Regions from separate parts of the Clostridium sp. genome, predicted to be linked through region 1. Evidence: riboswitches for the same ligand, from Rfam matches in the RefSeq annotation. Region 1 holds a riboswitch; each other region holds the start of a gene.

Region 1 (6,751 bases):
TATATTGGCTCCACCTTGGCCTAATTTTATAGACAGTATAATAACGCTGCCGAAGATTAAAATGAGAAATACAACAATTACAATTATGAGAAATCCATTCCCTATGTCAAATACCCTAAATATCTGAATAGTTCCCATTGTAAGCAGGAGATTGATAAGGATACAATATACAATCATGTATATTGACCATACTCTCCTAAATATCCTGTTTTTTTCTGCAGAAGCCATTGGATTGGAGGAATTTATTTGCTGTTTTGACCAGCCTATCCCTTTATAAACTATAAAAAATATAACAGTACAAACAATTTGTCCCAGAGGGATTTCCCATATCAACAGCTTTGATTTACTCTGATATCCATTGATGTTTCCCGAAAAGTCCCAGTGGGTTGCCACCTTGTCAGACAATAAGTCATAATATGAATACCCTAAAATTATATTAATTGCAATTATTATTATAGGAATTATAAATAACCACGGTGATACAATAGACTTTATTCTATTTTTTGAAAAATCCGTATCAATAATTACAGACTGTTTCCTGCCCTTGAACCATTTTTCCCTTTCTTTTAACCTTTTTACTTCCCTGTTCGACATTAAATATACAAGGAAACCTATAAATATAAAACCAAATGTAGTAAACAGTATCACGCCGATACCGGATAAAATATAATTCATAAGACTGAATAAAATTATAAATGGAATTCCTATAAGCAAATTATTTCTTATATACTTTTTCTTTATATCTACAATTTTCTCTGAGTCTACTTTATCATAAGGCACCCTTACACCAAATACAATTTCCTTTCTAGTAAATCTCGGGGTGAGTATTTCCATAATTAATACTATTAAAAATATAAAAAGCATGTATAAAGACATATACAAATTTTCTCTCATGATCTTTGCCTCCCTATGATTTTAAATTTTTAAACATTTCACGGCAATACCCGGAAAATTCTTCCTGGTTTATACCCCTAAGATACGCTTCTGACACCAGGTAAACAAGTTCATTTTTAAGTCTATCCCTGAATTCTTGCGTAACATCAGGGAGTTTGAGGCTTACCACCGCACCTTTTCTTCTATCTATATTTAAATATCCTTCCGACTTCAACTCATTATAGGCCTTATTCACAGTATGAAGATTTATGCCTATATCCTCCGCCATATGTCTTACTGAGGGCAGACTTTCCCCTTTCTTCAAATTTCCCAATGCTATAGCCTGTATTATCTGCCTCTTTATTTGCTCGTAAATCGGTTTTTCAGATTCAAAATCAATCTCTATCAGCATCCATTAGCCCCCTATGCTATTTGTTATATATATAATATAACAGTTGCGTGCATATGTCAATACAAACAGATTTCTAGACAGACAGCCCCGCTGATAATAAAAATATCATGACAACCGGGATACCAGCACATAAAATCCACATTAACACAAGCAAAAACATATTTAATTTTCCAAATCCATTATAAATATATAAAATTACATTGTATATAAAAAACAAATTTGTAATTATAAAAAGCAGCAGTATAGGAACAGGGTTAGTCATTCCATATGCAAGCAATATATGCAATATAACAACCATAATCAAAACTGTGGCTAAAAATGAAAATATTTTTAATCCATCTCTATTTTTAATGTACTTAAATATCTTAAGTCCGGCATATATACACATGATCACAGGCACAACAGCTATATATTCCAGCCAGTCGATAAAAAAATATGCTGATATTATAAACGCAGTAAAACACACTATTTCCAATACAAAGTTTAAACTTTTATTTTTTACATTCATCTATATTGTCTCCTTAAAATATATATTCAATTATATATTACCATATAGTTGCTGAATTTTTTCATAAAAAAATTTGATATTGAAATCAATACTCTCAATATCAAATCTTCTTTTATATGGGTAGCGTGCTGGCACCATATGGCATAAGTACAACGTCCGGATTGTCACTGCTCAATGTGTATGCAGTCTCAACTGCTTCATCAAGTGACTTCACTGGAATGAAGCCAAATTTACGTACAACCTCATCTTCAAGAGATGACAAGAAAAGAACCTTTCTATTTTTTGCAGTATACAAGGTTTTATAAGCTGCATAACCAGGAACTGTAAAATTTCTCTTCAAAGCTTTCTCCATATCTTCAAGAGTCTCATATTGGAACCATTTCATAAATTCATCTGCACCCAGTCCTTCTATACACTGTGCAGCTATAACCAACACGCTGTCCTGCTTTCCTGCATACAGGGCATTATCAATTGTTTTAACCGTCTGGTACAGATTTATGTCTTTGGGGTATCCACCTGAAGATACAACAGTAATATCCGCCTTGTTCTTAATTTTCACTCCATAAAGCTGTCTGGTTATGTTACATCCTTCAAGCCAGGCCTTTTCGAAATCTCCGGCTACAAATTTGACGAATTTTCCATCGGTATCAAGTACTGCATTGACTAAAAAATCCGTTGAAATCTTTCTGCATATTTCTGTAATGTCTTCACGCATAGGATTCCCCTTAATCTTATTTGGCCCTGCACTGAGGTTGAGTCCGGAATTTTCTCCGCTGTTAAAAACCAGTCTATGATTACTTTGAATGGTTTGGAAACCTGCAACACCCGGAACAACACTTTTAGCCCCACCGCCAAAGCCTGCAAAAAGATGAAATGTGATGCCTCCTGTAAGTATAACCCTGTCTGCCTCAATCACTTTTCTGTTTAAGTATACAGGAGTACCAAAGCTCGATACTCCCATGTACCTAAGTTCATCTTCATTTTTGCTGTCATGGTTGTATACTTTTATTCTGCGGTACAATTTCTCCCCCACAATATCTCTCTTTTCGTCTTCTGAGGCAGCCCTGTGAGTACCCGTTGCAACTATGGCCGAAATATCCTCATCCTTTATTCCAAAAGAATTCAGATAATTAACTATATAGATAAGGAACTCTGCAGTTTTTATCCATGACCTGGTTATGTCCGAAACTACAAATATGACCTTTTCCCCCGGTATTACTATCTGCCTCAACGGCTTTGAATTTATTGGATTTTCAAGAGATGCAACAATTTCTGCCTCTACATCCTGAACATGTCCGGCCTTGCCTGGAAGTACATTGTCTATTTTCCCTTCCATATTTATTTCAAGTATATCATTTCCATATTTAAAATTATACAAACTCATCTGCATCACCTCTAAAATGCTGCTATAACAGAGCCCTTGAAATGCTCATCTATGTATTTCTTAACTTCGTCTGACTGATAGATTTTGATCAATTTCTTTACATTTTCCGCATCTTTGTTGTCAGGTCTTGCAGCTATAATATTAATCCAGGGAGAATCCTTCGGCTCCTTGAATATGGCATCCTTATTTGGATCGAGTTTGGCCTGTATTGCATAATTGGTATTTATCGCCGCAACCGCCACATCACTTAACGAACGCGGAACCATCGGAGCTTCAAGCTCAAGAAACTGGATATGTTTAGGGTTTTCAGCTATGTCCTTTATGGTAGCCTTTAAGCTTACGCCACTTTTCAACTTTATAACCTTCCCTTTTTCAAGAAGCATAAGTGCTCTTGCTTCATTAGTAGGATCATTCGGCAGTGAAATCTTATCCCCATCCTTCAGTTGAGCCAGAGATTTCAGTTTACTGGAATATATGCCCATAGGAAAAGTTACTGCATTGGCAACCTTTACTAGATTCATATTGTGATCCTTGTTGAACTGCTTCAAGTATGGTTCATGCTGATATATATTTACATCCAGCTGTTTTTCATTTAACTGCGTATTAGGCTGAACATAATCATTAAAACTAGTATACTCCACATTCATCCCTTGCTTTTTTGCAACTTCTTTAACCTTTTGTATTATTTCCTCGTGAGGTCCTGCTGTAACTCCTACTTTTATGGTATTGGCTTCAGAATCTGATTTCTGTGATGTACTTCCACAACCTGAAAATACAACTGTTGTTAATAATACCGACAATAAAATACTTCCAATTTTTTTCATAATAGTCTCCTTTTAACATAAATTTATTCACTATAAAATTCAGCTTTTTCTTTAAGTGTTTTCAACTTTTCAATGGCTTCCAGAAGAGTATCGTCCTTTTTTGCATAATGAAGCCTTATAAAATTATTCACATTTTTCTTAAAAAAACTTGAACCTGGTACTGCACCTATTTTAACTTCTTTAGCCAGCCATTCACAAAATTTCAAGTCATTTTTTACATTGAACTCCGATACATCTATCATTACATAATAAGCTCCATTGGGTTTTACATACTTTAGGCCAGCTTCATCCAATCCAGCTAGGAAAAGATCCCTTTTTTTCATATACATGTTTTTCAGCCAGTCATAATATTCATCAGGCATTTTAAGTCCTGCAATTGCTGCTTCCTGAAGAGGTGCAGCCGCTCCAACCGTCAAAAAATCATGCACCTTTCTAACATTTTCTATTATCCTTTCATCTGCTATAACATATCCCAACCTCCATCCTGTTATGGAATATGTCTTGGAAAGAGAACTGCAACTCAAAGTCCTGTTAAACATTCCTGGAAGTGAAGCAAAATAAACATGTTTATATGGATCCATAACAATATGCTCGTACACTTCATCCGTTATTACAAATGTGTCATATTTTTCAGCCAGACTCGCAATATACTGGAGCTCTTCCAAAGTAAAAACCTTACCTGTAGGATTTGATGGATTGCACAGTATAAGAGCTTTAGGTTTCTGCCTGAATGCATCCTCCAATTCTTTTCTATCAAACGAAAACTCCGGCGGATAAAGAGATACATGTATTGGATCTGCCCCACTCAATATTGCATCTGCAGCATAGTTTTCATAAAACGGAGAGAATACTATAACCTTGTCACCTGGATCACACACCGTCATGACAGATGCCATCATGGCCTCGGTACTACCGCAGGTAACAGCAATTTGTGTTTCAGGATCTATATCAATCCCCATAAATTTCTTCTGCTTTTCTGCAAGTGCCTCTCTAAAGTTTTGTGCACCCCAGGTAATTGCATATTGATGAGGTCCTTTGTCCGCAGCAGCTTTAAGTGCCTCTTTTATTTCTTTTGGAGGATCAAAATCAGGAAAACCCTGTGATAAATTAATAGCCCTATATTTATTTGATATCCTTGTCATTCTTCTTATAACAGAATCTGTAAAATTAACCAACTTACTGCTTAGTTCGGGCAAGAAAAACACATCCTTTCAAAATTTTATTGATATATAAAATCTATTCTTTAAACTAAAAAAACCTCTTTACGATAAAAGAGGTATCTTCCTCTTATCTTTCAGTTAAAACTGCAGGAATTAGCACCTGGCAATAATTGCTGGCTGCTGGGTTTCATTGGGCCTTTCCCTCCGCCTCTCTAGATAAGATAAACCTATTAAATTACAGGTATGATTATATTATTTACATAGAACAAAGTCAAGCCCTTTCTATATCTGAAATCACATTTAAAAAGTTTCTGGAAGCGGCAGACATATACCTGTCCTTTACACATATTGCAGCTATACTCGTTTCTAAGCTTGACTCATGAATTACTCTATAAGTTAAACCGGATGCCTTTACTATATCCAGAGCAGTCATTGGAACCAAGGCAATCCCAATACCGGATTCCGCCCATAGCAGTGTAGTTCTTGCATCATCACTCTTGCATATTATCTCGGGCATAAAATCCATATTATGGCATGCCTCAAATATGATTTTTTCAAACCTTCTATATATGATAAGCGGTTTACCCATAAGCTCCTTTAGAGTTATTGATTTTCTATCCGGGAAATAGTCCAGATCATCTCTAAAAACTGATATCATAGGCTCTCTGGAAAGAATTTTTATGCTTAGTCCTTCCTTGTTAAACGGTGTTCTGACTATCCCTATATCTATCACTCCACTGTTCAATATTTCAAGTATTCTATATGTATTTCCCTCCCATACCTCAAAGTTTACTTTTGGATATATACTATGAAATCTTTCTATTATATTTGGAAACAGTGTAGCTCCTGAAGATGAAACAGTTCCAATTGACAATGTTCCTTTGATGCCTTCGTTGAAATCTTTCAATTCTTTTATGGTGGAATCCACCAATTCCAATATCTGTTCAGCCCTGTTCTTTAATATTTCCCCTGCATCCGTCAGATGAATTTTTTTATTTCCCCTATCCATGAGTTTAGTTCCCAGCTCCTCTTCCAAAAGCTTCAAGTGATAACTGAGAGGCGGCTGTGCTATATTCAGTTTTTTAGCCGCTCCTGTTATCTTCCCTTCTTCTGCAATTGTAAGAAAATACCTAAGCTGCTTAATATCCATGAAGAATATCACCTCGATAATTAAATAATAAAAGTAATTATACAATTTTTATATACACATAATAGATAATAAATATTTTTAATATAAGCTTATCATTGATATAATAATACTTGAAAATCAAATTTTGTTCAATACAGGGAGATGATATTTTGTCACTGATAGTACTGGAAATCTTGTTGATATCTGTTGTGGCAGGCATAGCCGGATCTATTCTTGGCCTGGGCGGGGGAACAGTAATTACTCCAGCATTGACACTTATATTTGGAATTGATATAAGATATGCCATAGGAGCAAGCATAATTTCAGTAATAGCAACCTCAAGCGGTGCTGCTATAGCTTATGTGCGGGATGAAATGACCAACATAAGAGTTGCCATGTTTCTTGAAATAGCAACAACAGTCGGAGCTATAACCGGTGCCTTTCTAGGTGGAATCATAAAT
Region 2 (6,751 bases), 1.2 Mb from region 1:
TAATGTTTGGTCTCTTTTTAATATAAGTTAACCAGTATAGAAATAAAATTTAGAGTAAATGATGAAAGGAAGATTGATAAAATGAGTAGATTATTCACATCAGAATCTGTTACAGAAGGACATCCGGATAAAATATGTGATCAAATATCAGATGCAGTATTAGATGCAATTATTGAACAGGATAAGAATGGAAGAGTAGCTTGTGAGACAGTTGTAAATACCGGACTTGTACTTTTAGTAGGAGAGATATCAACCAAGGCATATGTGGACATACCTAAAATAGTAAGACAAACTATAAGCGATATAGGATATAATCATTCAAGATTTGGATTTGATGCATCCAATTGTGCAGTAATAACCTCCATAGATGAACAGTCACAAGATATTGCACTTGGTGTAGATGAATCATTGGAATCTAAAAAAGGTGAAAAAGACAATATAGAAGCAATTGGAGCAGGAGACCAGGGAATGGTATTTGGATTTGCAACAAATGAAACTCCGGAGTACTTGCCGCTTCCAATAGCACTGGCACATAAACTTTCAAGAAAGCTTGCTGAAGTAAGAAAGAATGGAGCAATCTCATATCTTGGACCGGATGGGAAAACTCAGGTTACAGTAGAATATGAAGGAGATAAACCTCTGAGAGTGGATACCGTGCTTATATCTTCACAGCATGAAGAAAATGTAACCCATGATGAAATTGAAAAAGATATAATAGACAAGGTAATCAAAGTAATAATACCTAAAGAGCTCATAGATTCAAATACAAAATATCTGGTAAATCCTACAGGAAGATTTGTAAAGGGTGGGCCTGAGGCTGATTCGGGCCTTACAGGAAGAAAGATAATAGTTGATACCTACGGCGGCTATGGAAGACATGGAGGCGGAGCATTTTCAGGAAAAGATCCAACCAAAGTTGATAGATCTGGGGCATATGCAGCAAGGTGGGTTGCAAAAAACCTTGTGGCAGCAGGTGTAGCAAGTAAAATTGAAGTAGAAATAGCATATGCAATAGGTGTTGCAAAACCTGTATCAGTAAGTGTAGATACATTTGGTACAGGCAAAATAAATGATGAAGAAATAGTCGAGATTATAAATGAGTTGTTTGATTTAAGACCTGCTGCAATTATAAGGGATCTTGATTTAAGAAGGCCTATATATAAAAGTACTGCTGCTTATGGACATTTTGGAAGGACAGATATAGATCTTCCATGGGAGAAACTGGATAAGGTTGATCAAATAAGAGATGCTTATAAAAATAAAGAAAGTTTGGTTTTAAAATAGATATGGCAATAAGAAATTTTTATTCTAGTTCGGCTGACTAGAAAAACTAGAGGTCAAGTTGAATTTATTATTGAGATAGATCATTTGTATAAAATCTTTTTAATAAATATAACTTGACCTTTTATTGTTTGGGGGAATACATTCTCTTATCAAGAGAAGCAGAGGGTAAGGCCCGATGAAGTTTCAGCAACCAGTATGTTCCATTTGCATACAAGGTGCTAAATCCTGCAGATTCAATTCTGAAAGATAAGGAAGGGATATGAAAATGAGTGAAATATTAAATGATGCAATGAAATATATAGATCATTCACAAAGGGGATATTTAGTTGCAATGGATGAACAAAATAAAACTTGTATTATAAATATACAGGAATTTATAAATGATTATACAAATGTGTATTTTATTGTAGATAAAGATGTCAAAAAAGTCAAAACCGGTTCAAAGGTCAATGTCTATTTTGAAAACAGTACACAAAAATATAGTGCATTCAAAAGCATACATGTTTCAGGAAAATTGGCTGAAATAATATATTCAAATGAAGTCTACAGTGTATTGAAAACCTTAATTGGAAAAAACAGGGGAAGACATTTCCTGAGTAGTAATTTCAAAGATTATAGTATATATAAGTTTAAGCCGGAGTATATAAATTTATGTGATTATATAAAGCCACTGGAGGAATTAAAGGAAATAATTTAACTCTAAAATTTATGGAAAGGATGAGTAAAATGACGGATATAAAAATACCGAAATTCTATGTCAGTGGGAAAAATATTCTGGATAAAACCGGTAAATATACTTCGAAATTTGGAAAATATGCATTGATTATATGCGGAAAAACTGCATGGAACAAGACTGGACAAAGGATACTTATGAATCTTGCAAGAGAGAGACTGGAATATAGAGTTGAAGTATACCATGGGCATTGCACTTTGAATGATATAAAAATATATTCGGAATCAGCCCGTAAACTGAAGGTTGATGTAGTACTAGGTGTAGGAGGAGGAAAGGTAATTGATATGGCAAAGACCATAGGTGATAGGACAGGTAAGCCTGTAATTGCTATTCCTACTGTAGCTACAAGTTGTGCTGCGTGTTCCAATATTTCCATAATATATGATGATACCGGAAGATATATTGATTATGTCAGGCTAAAGAAATTACCTGAACTTATATTGACGGATATAGATTTAATACTTGAATCATCCATACGATATCTAAATGCAGGTATAGGTTATGCAATGTCAGTTTTTAAATATTTTGATCATGTGAAACAAGACGAATATCCGGTTAACATACTGGAGAAGTATATTGAAGGATTGTATGAAGAACTGGATGAAAACATTGATGATGAATGTTACAGAAAATTGATAGATTCAATCATAGTATTATCCGGAATGAGGCAAAATCATGATATAGTTGATAACTCAATTGATATATGTAATTATGTAGTCAATAACATGACATATATTTCCGATACAAGGTATAGCCTATATGGTGAAAAAACTAGTTTTGCACTTGTTGTTCAATTTGTTCTTGAAAACAGGAGCAAAGATGAAATATTCAAGGCTATTGATATATTTACCAAGATTGGTTTACCTGTTACATTAAGTCAGCTTGGAATAAAATATGGATCTAAAATTAAAATATCAGGTATCAAGGATAATATTCATTTAAAATTCCGTGATTATGAAAAGGAAAACATTATTGAGAAGGCAATAATTAAAGCAGATGAGATGGGCAATGAATACTTGGGAAAAAAGAGTAGTGGCAATGATCAAATTCTGAATGCAATTATTTAAAATAAAAAACAATGTACAGACTCAAAATTTGTACATTGTTTTTTAATGGTGTTAATGTTTCCTTGCAAAATGGAGCTTATCTAATATTTTCTTTTTTAGTATTGTAAACTCCAGATCAGTTCTATCCCGGGGCCTTTCAAGATTTATATCTATGATTGATTCTATCTTTCCGGGACGCGGTGTCATAATTACGGCTCTGTCACTCAGATAAATTGCTTCATCTACGTCATGGGTAACCAGTATCATTGTGGTACCTCTTCTCTGCCATAATTCAATAAGTTTGTCCTGAAGGTCCATTCTTGTAAATGCATCCAGTGCCCCAAGAGGCTCATCCAGGAGAAGTACTTTTGGATCATTTATAAGTGCTCTGGCAAGAGAAGCTCTTTGAGCCATACCTCCTGAAACCTGATGGGGATATGAATTTTCAAATCCCTCAAGTCCGGTAAGTTTTATATATTCATGAATTTTATCTTTGCTTTCTTTATATATTTTTCGTGCTTTCAGTCCTGCAGCAATATTATTTTCTATTGTTTCCCAGGGAAAAAGATTTGCCTGCTGAAAAACATATCCTCTTTCAAAACTGGTGTCATTTATTTTGTCATTATCAATAAACAGTTCACCGGATTGAGGTTTGTCAAGTCCTGCTATCAATCTCATCAATGTTGTTTTGCCGCATCCTGACGGTCCTACAAGTGAAATGAATTCTCCGGCTCTAATGTCAAGATTTATATTTCTGAGGGCTTCTACAAGGTTGCCGGTTGCATCTATATATATTCTGTTTACATCCTTTATTTTAATAGAAGCATTATTTGCAACGGAGGATTTTATCATTTCAAAAGCCCCCTTTGCCATATAAGTACTCTGTCTCTGATTTTAAATATTATCGCAAGTACTATTGAGAAAACTACCGCCATTATAACTATTGCAGCATAAACTTTTGCATAATTGGACCAACCTTTGGCCCAGTTTATATACCATCCAAGCCCAGCCTCGGCGCCAAGCATCTCTGAAACTACGAGTGTGGTGAAGGAAAGTCCCGTCGCAGTGTAGATTCCAGTAAATATTGATGGCATTGCACCTGGAATAGCTATTTTGAATATGAGGAACTTTTCATCTGCACCTAAAGTTTTAGCTGCCTCAAAATAGGATTTGGGTATGTTTTCTATACCGCCGCATGCCATGAAGGCTACAGGAAACCACACACAGAGTACAATTAAAAATACTTCGGAAATCAAGGTTGAAGGAAATAATGACATTGCAACTGGTATCCATGCAACTGCAGGTACAACACCTATAATTTTAAGAACAGGGAAGAACCAATAATACCATTGTTTGTACCAGCCAATTAAAATTCCGGAAACAAGTCCCAAAAGAGTACCTGCAACGAAGCCAAGTACTAAAAGTCGCATGGAATAAAGTGTACTTATTAAAAGTGTGCCGGCATCTTCCACAAGGACCTGAACTATTTGTGCAGGCCCCGGGAAAAATGGGAGCGGAAGTATATTGGTTTTTGTGGATAGAATATCCCAAATTATAAATCCAACTCCTATGGCAAAGTAAAATTGTGATTTATGGTTTGCTTGTGCACTCAGTTTTTCATTGAAAAACGAAATTACATATTCTATACCAAGATAGGCTATAAAAAGTATAAGCATTATCCTATATGGAAAGACTTTAACAATCTGTACTGTAGGCAAAGCTATGTTTTCAACCAAAGCCGCTACAAAAGCAATGATTTGTAAAATTGGCCAGACCTTTGATTTAGGTTTCCAGTTTACAGTGTCGGATGCTTTGACAACCGGTACTTTATCAATATTTTTTGATTGAATATCTGATTCTGGTATGTTGTCTGAATTTGCAGATTCACTTAAAGCACTCACGTTAGTAATACCTCCATTAATTTTTTGAATTTCCGAGTGCATCGTAATACACATCATCAGCAAATTTAACAGGATCGGTGCCTTTTTTCAAAAATCCAGTCTTGTTAAGCTGTTCTACAAAATATTTGACGTCATCCTTTGCACCATCGGTAGTATATTTGAAATCATAATTTTTTATAAGCTCGGTAATTAATTTTACATCACCACCGGATACATATTTTTTGTCAAGTTCAATTTTTGCAGTTTCTTCAGGATGTTCTGCTATCCAGTCATCTGCTGCTTTGTAAGCTCGTACAAGAGCTGCAATTTTTTCCGGATTATCCTTGATTTCCTTATTGGAAGCATATAGGAAGCAGCATGATTTTCCCTTGAATAACGGATCCTGTGCGATATCGGTTATTACTCTGTAATTATCATTTTTTTCAGCCAGTGTAGCAAACGGATCCCATGCGGCAAAAGCGTCAACATCACCTTTCGAAACAGCCTTTGTCAGCTGGTCAAGAGGATAAGGAACCCATTTTACATCCTTTGTAGGATCAATGTTGTTGTTTGCCAGAACCACACTTGTTATAGCCATAGGAGTTCCCCCTACTTCATCCACACCTATTTTCTTTCCCTTCAAATCTTTTGCAGTTTTTATTGGTGAATTAGGAGGCACGACTAATTTTATACAACCTTTGTGGAGTCCGCCTATGACTTTTATATCCAGACCCTGCTGAACAGAAGGGAAAAATTGAAAGTCACCATTTGTAACAGTAAACTTTCCACTTGCAAGGCCGGTTTTCTGCTGTTCAAATGTTCCACTTACAAGAGTTACATCAAAACCTTCCTTTGCAAAAAAACCTTTTTCCTTGGCTATGTAGGCAGGGGCACCGCAAACACCACCTCCGAGAGCCTGAATTTGCAATTTCCCATATTTATATTTTCCTGTGCCATTTTCGCTTGAAGAAGTAGATGTACTTTTTCCACAAGCAGCAAGAGTAGGTACTGCAGTAACAAGCAATAACGCAGCAACTATTTTAGTAATTTTATTCATAATAATTCCCTCTTCTTTCTATATATATAATTTATTTAACAACATCCTTGTTTACTATTTTTTCAGATTCAAATGCTGCTTTGAAAGCCTGATCCAAATCGTCTATGAGATCTTCTGCATCTTCGAGTCCTATGGATAGTCTTATTGTATTAGGAAGCAAATCTGAAAGTTCTTTCTCATCTGGTGTAAGTTCACTGTGTGTTGTCTTAGGTGAATTGACAATCAGAGATCTTGAATCACCAACATTGGTATGATAGCTGAACAGATTTAATGAGTTCAAAAATTTGTCTATTTCGGAATCAGTACCTTTGAATCCGAAGGTAAATACTGATCCAGCTCCTTTTGGAAGATATTTATCAGCTAATTCTTTATATGGACTGTTTTCTAAAGTAGGATATTTTATCCATGAAACTTTGTCATTTTCTTTCAGATAACCGATTATTTTTTCAGTATTTTCAATTTGTTTCTTGACTCTTTCAGATAAGGTTTCCAGTCCTATAAGTGCAAGATATGCATCAAAAGGACTCAAAGAAGAACCAAAGTAATTCAAATAGTTCATTCTGATTCTCGTAGTAAATGGAAAATCAGGAAATACATCGAGAAAATTTCTGGCATCGTCATTATTATCTCTTAAAGTATAATAAGGTTCCAGAAAATGATTGAACTTGCCATTTGCCCAATTGAATTTACCGCTTTCAAGAATTACACCTGCAATAACATTTCCATGCCCGTTAAGTGCCTTTGTAGCTGA
Region 3 (6,751 bases), 1.4 Mb from region 1:
TAATAGAAAAAGTTTTAGCAAGTGACGATAAAAGCATTGAAGATATTGAGGCCATCGGAATTGGTTCGCCCGGGCCGTTGGATGCTAAAAATGGAATAATAATAACGACGCCAAATCTTCCTTTCAGAAATTTTAAATTGGTGGATCCAATAAAGAAGAAATTTGGAATTCCAGTATACCTGGACAATGATGCAAATGTAGGTGCCATTGGAGAATTCATGTTTGGAGCAGGAAAGGGAACAAAAAATATGATTTTTATTACAGTCAGCACGGGAATTGGAGGCGGAGCGATAATTAATGGACAAATTTACAGGGGGAATACCTGCAATGCCCTTGAAATCGGGCATATGACGCTGGAGAAAAATGGTCCCAGATGTAATTGTGGAAATTATGGCTGTGCAGAAGCACTCGCATCGGGTACTGCAATAGGGAAAAAAGGAGAACAGGCTGTTCTGAATAAGGAATATACAGCTTTAAAGAAACACAATAAGGTAACTTCCTATGAGGTGTTTGAGGAAGCAAAAAAGGGAGATAAAATTGCTTGTGAAATATTGAATGAAAGCCTTGAATATCTTGGAATATGCGTAGCCAATGTCATAACCAGCTTTGATCCTGAAATGGTAGTTATTGGAGGGGGAGTTTCAAAAGGGGGAAATATCGTACTGAAGAAAATACAACAGGTAGTAAATAGGAGATGCTTTGCTGCAATGGCAAAGTCATGCAGAATTGTGAAAGCAGAACTTGGAACGGATGCAGGTGTAATGGGTGCTGCAGCACTTGCTGTGCTTCAAACTAAAATACAATAATTACCCAAATAGGCAAATTCATTCTTGACAGTTATATTTAAATTAAGTATCATGTAAATAATAATCAAATATGAATCTTATCAAGAGAGGTGGAGGGACTGGCCCTATGATACCCGGCAACCTGAATATATTGTTCAATGGTGCTAATTCCAGCAGGTTAAACCTGGAAGATGAGAAACTTTGAAAAAATTGGTCTTATAGTTTCTCTGTAAGATTTTTTTATTTTTGATTGACTAGAAAACTAGAGGTCAAATTCTACTTGATATGTTGAATGTATCTAATGTATCTTTGGAGGATTTGGCTTTTTGTTTTTTGTAGATAAGCTTTAACTTTTATAAATAAAGTTTATGAATAAATGATTTTACTGTAAAATAAGTTATTGTTGGTTTATATTTCTAGAAAAATTATAAGATTGGGATGTCGATATGGGAGGATATAAATTAAAGAGGAATTTAAAAAATCGTCATATTCAGATGATTGCTATTGGTGGAGCCATAGGAGTAGGGTTATTTTATGGCTCGGCAGATGCCATAAGTATGGGTGGCCCGTCTATTATATTAGCATATTTGACTGGCGGTTTGTTTGTTTTTATAATTATGAGGGCATTGGGAGAGCTTTCTGTAGATGATCCAAATTCAGGTTCATTTAGTGCTTATGCAACTAAATATTTAGGGGATTTCGCTGGATTTTTTTCAGGATGGACTTATTGGCTTCAAGGTGTTACAACTGTAATGGCCGAGCTTACGGCAGTTGGTATATATGTACAGTTTTGGCTGCCGGATTTTCCGAGGTGGATTTCCGCCCTAGTATTTTTATTGGTTTTAGTTTTAATTAATATAATTGGAGTGAAAGCTTATGGTGAGTTTGAATTTTGGCTGGCACTCATTAAAGTTGTGTGTATTATTTGCATGATTATTTTTGGACTTTTTATGATAGTATTTGGCTTTGGAAATAAAGGACATGCCATTGGATTTTCAAATTTATGGATGAATGGAGGTTTTTTCCCTAATGGGATCAGAGGATTTTTATTGTCATTCATCTTTGTTACTTTTGCGTTTGGTGGAGTGGAACTTATTGGTATAACTGCTGGTGAAGCAGAAAATCCTGAAAAATCCATACCCAAAGCAATCAATAATGTATTTTGGCGTATACTTATTTTTTATGTTGGCTCTATGTTGGTTATGTTAAGCCTTTATTCATGGAGTAAAATTGGAATTAAAGGAAGCCCTTTTGTATTAGTCTTCGATAAAGTTGGAATTCCGGCAGCGGCATCAATTATTAATTTTGTGGTTTTGACAGCTGCATTATCAGGTATGAACAGTGCATTATTTGTTGAAGGGAGAATGCTTTATAGTTTGGCTTTGAACAATAATGCTCCGGGTATATTTCGTAAAATCAGCAAATCAGGAATACCATATGTAGGAATTCTATTTAGTACAGCTATAGCTATGATTGCAATATTTTTAAATTATTTATTACCCTTCAAAGTTTTTAATTATATATCATCGGTAACAGTTATAGCAATTATAACTGCATGGATAACTATACTTTTAGTACAATTAAAATTCAGAAAATATAAGAGTTCCTTAGGACAAAAAGTAAAATTTAAAATGCCATTTTATCCGGTACTTACGTATACAGCTATTATATACTTGTTATTGATCGTTGCTTTACTATTTGTTTTACCGAGTACGAGAATATCCATATATGTAGTACCTGTGTGGATAGCAATTCTATTGACCATGTATAAAATATTAATTAAAAATAGATGATTTGTAAAAGGTAAGAAAGTTTAATAATAAGACCTCATGCTGTTGATAAGTATATTTTATCAACAGCATTGAGGTCTTTGATTTATAGGAAAGTATATTTAGTTGCCTGCAGGGTAGCAAATTCCCGGCACGATAATTGGGATAAATCATATACGCACCGTTGGCTCAAGTATCGTCAATGTATTTTCATAAGTATTAAGGTTGGCTTCGGCGCCTATAGGTATAGCCATCTTGTATGTGCCATGCCCAGATGCTAAGTTTGTCATAAGAGGTTTGTTCATCGGCATTATAACATCATTAATTAAATCTTCATATGACTTACCGTATGAATCATCACAATTTGTGCATTCTCCCATAAGGATACCTGCACAGTCACTGAGCTTGCCGGCCAATATTAGCCGGTTTATATGCCTGTAGACTGTATTAATGGGCTCGTGTACTTCTTCGATTAAGAGTATTTTCCCTCTGGTATCAACTTCAAATGGAGTGCCGAGGTTATCTGCAAAAGATGTAAGGTTGCCTCCAACTATAGGGCCTGTAACATTTCCAGGAATCCTGCTTATTAATGGCATTCCGGGAGGATTTTCAAGTTGCCTTGGCGAGGTAAGTGTAGATGTAGCAGTGAAAAACTGATTCATGTTGTATGCAGGGGCAGTCGGTTTAAAGTCTATTAAAAGAAGGCTGTGAAAAGTAATTAAATTAGCCCATATATACAAAACATTTAATAAAATTGTTATGTCGCTGTACCCTGTGATAATTTTAGGATTCTGTGTAATAACAGGATAATCAAGATACGGTATAATACCCGCAACACCTACTCCACCTCTTGAAGGTATAATAGCCTTCACATCAGGATTTTCGAACATTTCCATCAGATCAGAGGCCCTCTGTTGTTCTGTGGCTGCAACGTATCCATCATAAGAATATACATAATTTCCTAATACTATATTAAAGCCCATGTTTCTAAGAGTCTGTATACGAGCATTGATGATATCGGCAGATAATGGACTTCCTAAAGTAACTATTCCGATTGTATCTCCTGCACGTAAAATTTGCGGCCTTATTGCCATACTCCTTCACCTTCTAAATACCTTAATAGTATTATAATATTACAAATTCCATAAAAGTTGATTATTACTTAGAGTGGGGCTTACATTAAGCTTGTATTAAGGTTGTCTCTATATAATTACTTGATATAAATAGTAATTTCGATTTGAAATGATTTATGAAACTAAATATCAAGGAGGAATTTATGATGAGATGGCTTTCAAACTTAAAAATTCTAAAGAAATTAATGATGGGATTTATTATAACAGCGCTTTTTACTTGTGTAATTGGTGTTACATCTCTTTCAAGGATGAAAGATATATATTCCAGTTTGAACATCACATATAATAAAGATCTAAAAGGAAGCAACGACCTGCAGCAGTTGAAGACGAATTTGATGGCAATCAGGGGAGATATGCTTATTGTCATGGATAAATCCCAGAGGAATATGGTCAAGAACATGAATTCGGAAATTAACAGTTTATCCAGTAAAAATGAAAAACTAATATCTGAATACAAGTCGACTATCATTGTTGATGATGATAAAAAGTTATTTGCCCAGTTTGAACAGTATTTGAAAAATTGGACGAATTATAGAAAGGAGTTTCTGGAATTTGTCCAACAAGGTAATTATACTGCAGCAAAAAGTGAATTTATAAAAACTGAGGAATCCAGAACTCAAATGATATCCACGCTTGATAAAGCCATAAATTTGAGCATGAAACTGGCGCAAAGCAATTATGAAGATAGGACTCTTCAGTATAAACATTCCTATGTATATATAATTTCAACAATTTTAATATGTTTTATTTTATCGATTTTATTGGGAGTCATTATCTCGAATGATGTCAACAATCCATTAAAAAAAATAGAAGAATTTGCGGGTAAATTGGAAAAATTTGATTTTTCTTCATCTATAAATCTGTCTAGAAAAGATGAACTTGGTATAACAGCTTCAGGGCTTAATGTAGCAAGAAAGAACGTGGCGCAGTTTATTGAAGTAATATCAAACAATATAGACAATATGAACAGTTCAAGTGATGAATTGTTTTCCATATCCGAGAATCTTTTGTCAAAAACAAATGATATGAGCAGTTCGGTTAAAATTGTTTCCGAGGTAATTCAAAGAACCAATGTCACCACCGAAGAAATAACGGCATCAATTGAGGAAGTTGATTCAAGCATAAATGAACTGTCGCAAAAAGCTGTGGATGGAAATAATAATGCAAACGCATTCCAAAAAAGAGCAATTGATGTACAGAACAGAGGGAAAAGAGCTTTGGATACTACGGATAAGTTATATAATGAGAAAAAACAGAATATGGTCCAGTCAATTAAGGATGGACAGGTAGTAGAAAATGTCAAGGTAATGGCCAATACTATTGCAAACATAGCTGAACAGACCAATTTACTTGCCCTAAATGCGGCTATAGAATCAGCACGTGCAGGAGAGAATGGGAAGGGATTTGCTGTTGTTGCAGAAGAAGTGAGAAATCTTGCAGAACAGTCCTCTGATTCTGTTGCCAAAATTCAGGATACTATTGAAAAAGTACAGCAGGCATTCAACAATCTTTCCATAAGCGGTAATGAGGTTTTAAATTTTATGAATAACAAAGTCAATCCCCAATTCGAGATGTTCGGGAATATGGGTAAAAAATATTATGAGGATGCAGATTTTGTCAGCAAGATGTCTGAGGAGATAGCCTCAATGTCCGAAGAGTTAACTGCTACTGTAGGACAGGTGAGTGAAACAGTTCAGAGTATGTCGGGAGACGTACAGAGATCTTCAGAAAGTGCTGAATTGATAAAAAGGAATATTGAAGAAAATGTGAGAGCTGCTGAAAAGGTAAAGTTGTCGGCTCAAAATCAAATTCAGTTGTCACAAAAATTAAACAGTATGATAAAGAATTTCAGAATTTAGTATGAATTTATTACTATTACGTGTATTTTGACAGCATCCGTGATAAAATTTATTATATAAGTATATTTACAGAAAGAAGGAGAACAAATGAAAAATCCTGTAGTTACAATTGAAATGGAAAATGAACAGGTGATAAAAATAGAACTTTATCCGGATATTGCACCTAATACAGTAAATAATTTCATATCATTGATAGAAAGAGGATTTTATAATGGAACAATTTTTCACAGGGTAATACCGGGCTTCATGATTCAGGGAGGAGATCCGGAGGGTACTGGAACCGGCGGACCGGGATATTCAATTAAAGGTGAATTTTCGTCTAATAATTTTGAAAACAACCTGAAGCATGAAAGAGGAGTGATATCCATGGCAAGGACTATGGTACCTGATTCTGCCGGATCACAGTTTTTTATAATGACGGATGATGCACCTCATCTTGATGGTCAGTATGCTGCCTTTGGAAAAGTTGTAGATGGAATTGAGGAGATAGATAGAATAGTATCACAAAAAAGAGATTTCAATGATAAACCACGTGAGGATCAAAGGATGAAAAATGTGACTGTAGAGACTTTTGACGAAGAATATGCTAAACCACAAAAAATAATATAAAGGATGTGTGAATATGCTTGATGGTAAAAAAATAGTAGTTGGTATTACTGGATGCAGCATGGCAATACATGCTCTGGATTTAATTGCTGAACTGAAAAAACTTCATGCAGATGTATATGCTGTCATGACTCGAAATTCTACTAACTTTGTAACTCCGCTTATGGTGCAGAGAAGTGTTGATCATCCTATTGAAATTGAAGCATTTGATCTGCCTAAATCATGGGAGAAGGGTCATAAGTCCCTTTCGCAGGATACGGATCTACTCCTGATTGCACCTGCTTCTGCAGATATTTTGGGAAAAGCAGCTAACGGAATTGCGGATGATTTGCTGTCGACAACTATTATGTCGATGCGTGGCCCTAAAATCATAGCTACACATATCAACGACAAGATGTATAACAGCCCAAGTGTACAGCGCAACGTGAAGACCCTCAAAGGTGATGGCTTTACCTTCGTAAATAATGGAAACGGTGAACATCCTTCGCGTTTTCCATCTGTTGATCAGATAGTTGGTACAGTACTTCGGGTTTTAAATGCTGAATAATCATTACAAATACAAGTCAACCACCCTGAATGTTTTCAAAGTGGTTGACTTA

Evidence for each region. A riboswitch is a leader RNA that binds a small molecule or an ion and turns the genes downstream of it on or off. The one in region 1 is predicted to bind S-adenosylmethionine.
Region 2: linked by a shared signal. The riboswitch ahead of LKE46_RS05390 (hypothetical protein) and the one ahead of LKE46_RS11000 (pyridoxal phosphate-dependent aminotransferase) in region 1 are both predicted to bind S-adenosylmethionine.
Region 3: linked by a shared signal. The riboswitch ahead of LKE46_RS04350 (amino acid permease) and the one ahead of LKE46_RS11000 (pyridoxal phosphate-dependent aminotransferase) in region 1 are both predicted to bind S-adenosylmethionine.

Annotation. Positions count from the first base shown of each region.
Region 1 covers NZ_JAKVOI010000001.1:2,222,301-2,229,051, forward strand. The annotation lists gene LKE46_RS10975 (DUF1648 domain-containing protein) at 1-894, opposite strand, end outside; gene LKE46_RS10980 (GntR family transcriptional regulator) at 908-1,285, opposite strand; gene LKE46_RS10985 (hypothetical protein) at 1,359-1,793, opposite strand; gene larA (nickel-dependent lactate racemase) at 1,906-3,177, opposite strand; gene LKE46_RS10995 (MetQ/NlpA family ABC transporter substrate-binding protein) at 3,189-4,001, opposite strand; gene LKE46_RS11000 (pyridoxal phosphate-dependent aminotransferase) at 4,025-5,197, opposite strand; SAM riboswitch class I at 5,286-5,384, opposite strand; gene LKE46_RS11005 (LysR family transcriptional regulator) at 5,433-6,311, opposite strand; gene LKE46_RS11010 (sulfite exporter TauE/SafE family protein) at 6,461-6,751, shown strand, end outside.
Region 2 covers NZ_JAKVOI010000001.1:1,070,277-1,077,027, forward strand. The annotation lists gene metK (methionine adenosyltransferase) at 82-1,284, shown strand; SAM riboswitch class I at 1,428-1,537, shown strand; gene LKE46_RS05390 (hypothetical protein) at 1,550-1,981, shown strand; gene LKE46_RS05395 (iron-containing alcohol dehydrogenase) at 1,993-3,084, shown strand; gene LKE46_RS05400 (ABC transporter ATP-binding protein) at 3,136-3,936, opposite strand; gene LKE46_RS05405 (ABC transporter permease) at 3,912-4,964, opposite strand; gene LKE46_RS05410 (ABC transporter substrate-binding protein) at 4,981-6,000, opposite strand; gene LKE46_RS05415 (O-acetylhomoserine aminocarboxypropyltransferase/cysteine synthase family protein) at 6,032-6,751, opposite strand, start outside.
Region 3 covers NZ_JAKVOI010000001.1:836,113-842,863, forward strand. The annotation lists gene LKE46_RS04345 (ROK family protein) at 1-806, shown strand, start outside; SAM riboswitch class I at 881-983, shown strand; gene LKE46_RS04350 (amino acid permease) at 1,232-2,578, shown strand; gene LKE46_RS04355 (S66 peptidase family protein) at 2,725-3,648, opposite strand; gene LKE46_RS04360 (methyl-accepting chemotaxis protein) at 3,831-5,546, shown strand; gene LKE46_RS04365 (peptidylprolyl isomerase) at 5,634-6,155, shown strand; gene LKE46_RS04370 (flavoprotein) at 6,169-6,699, shown strand.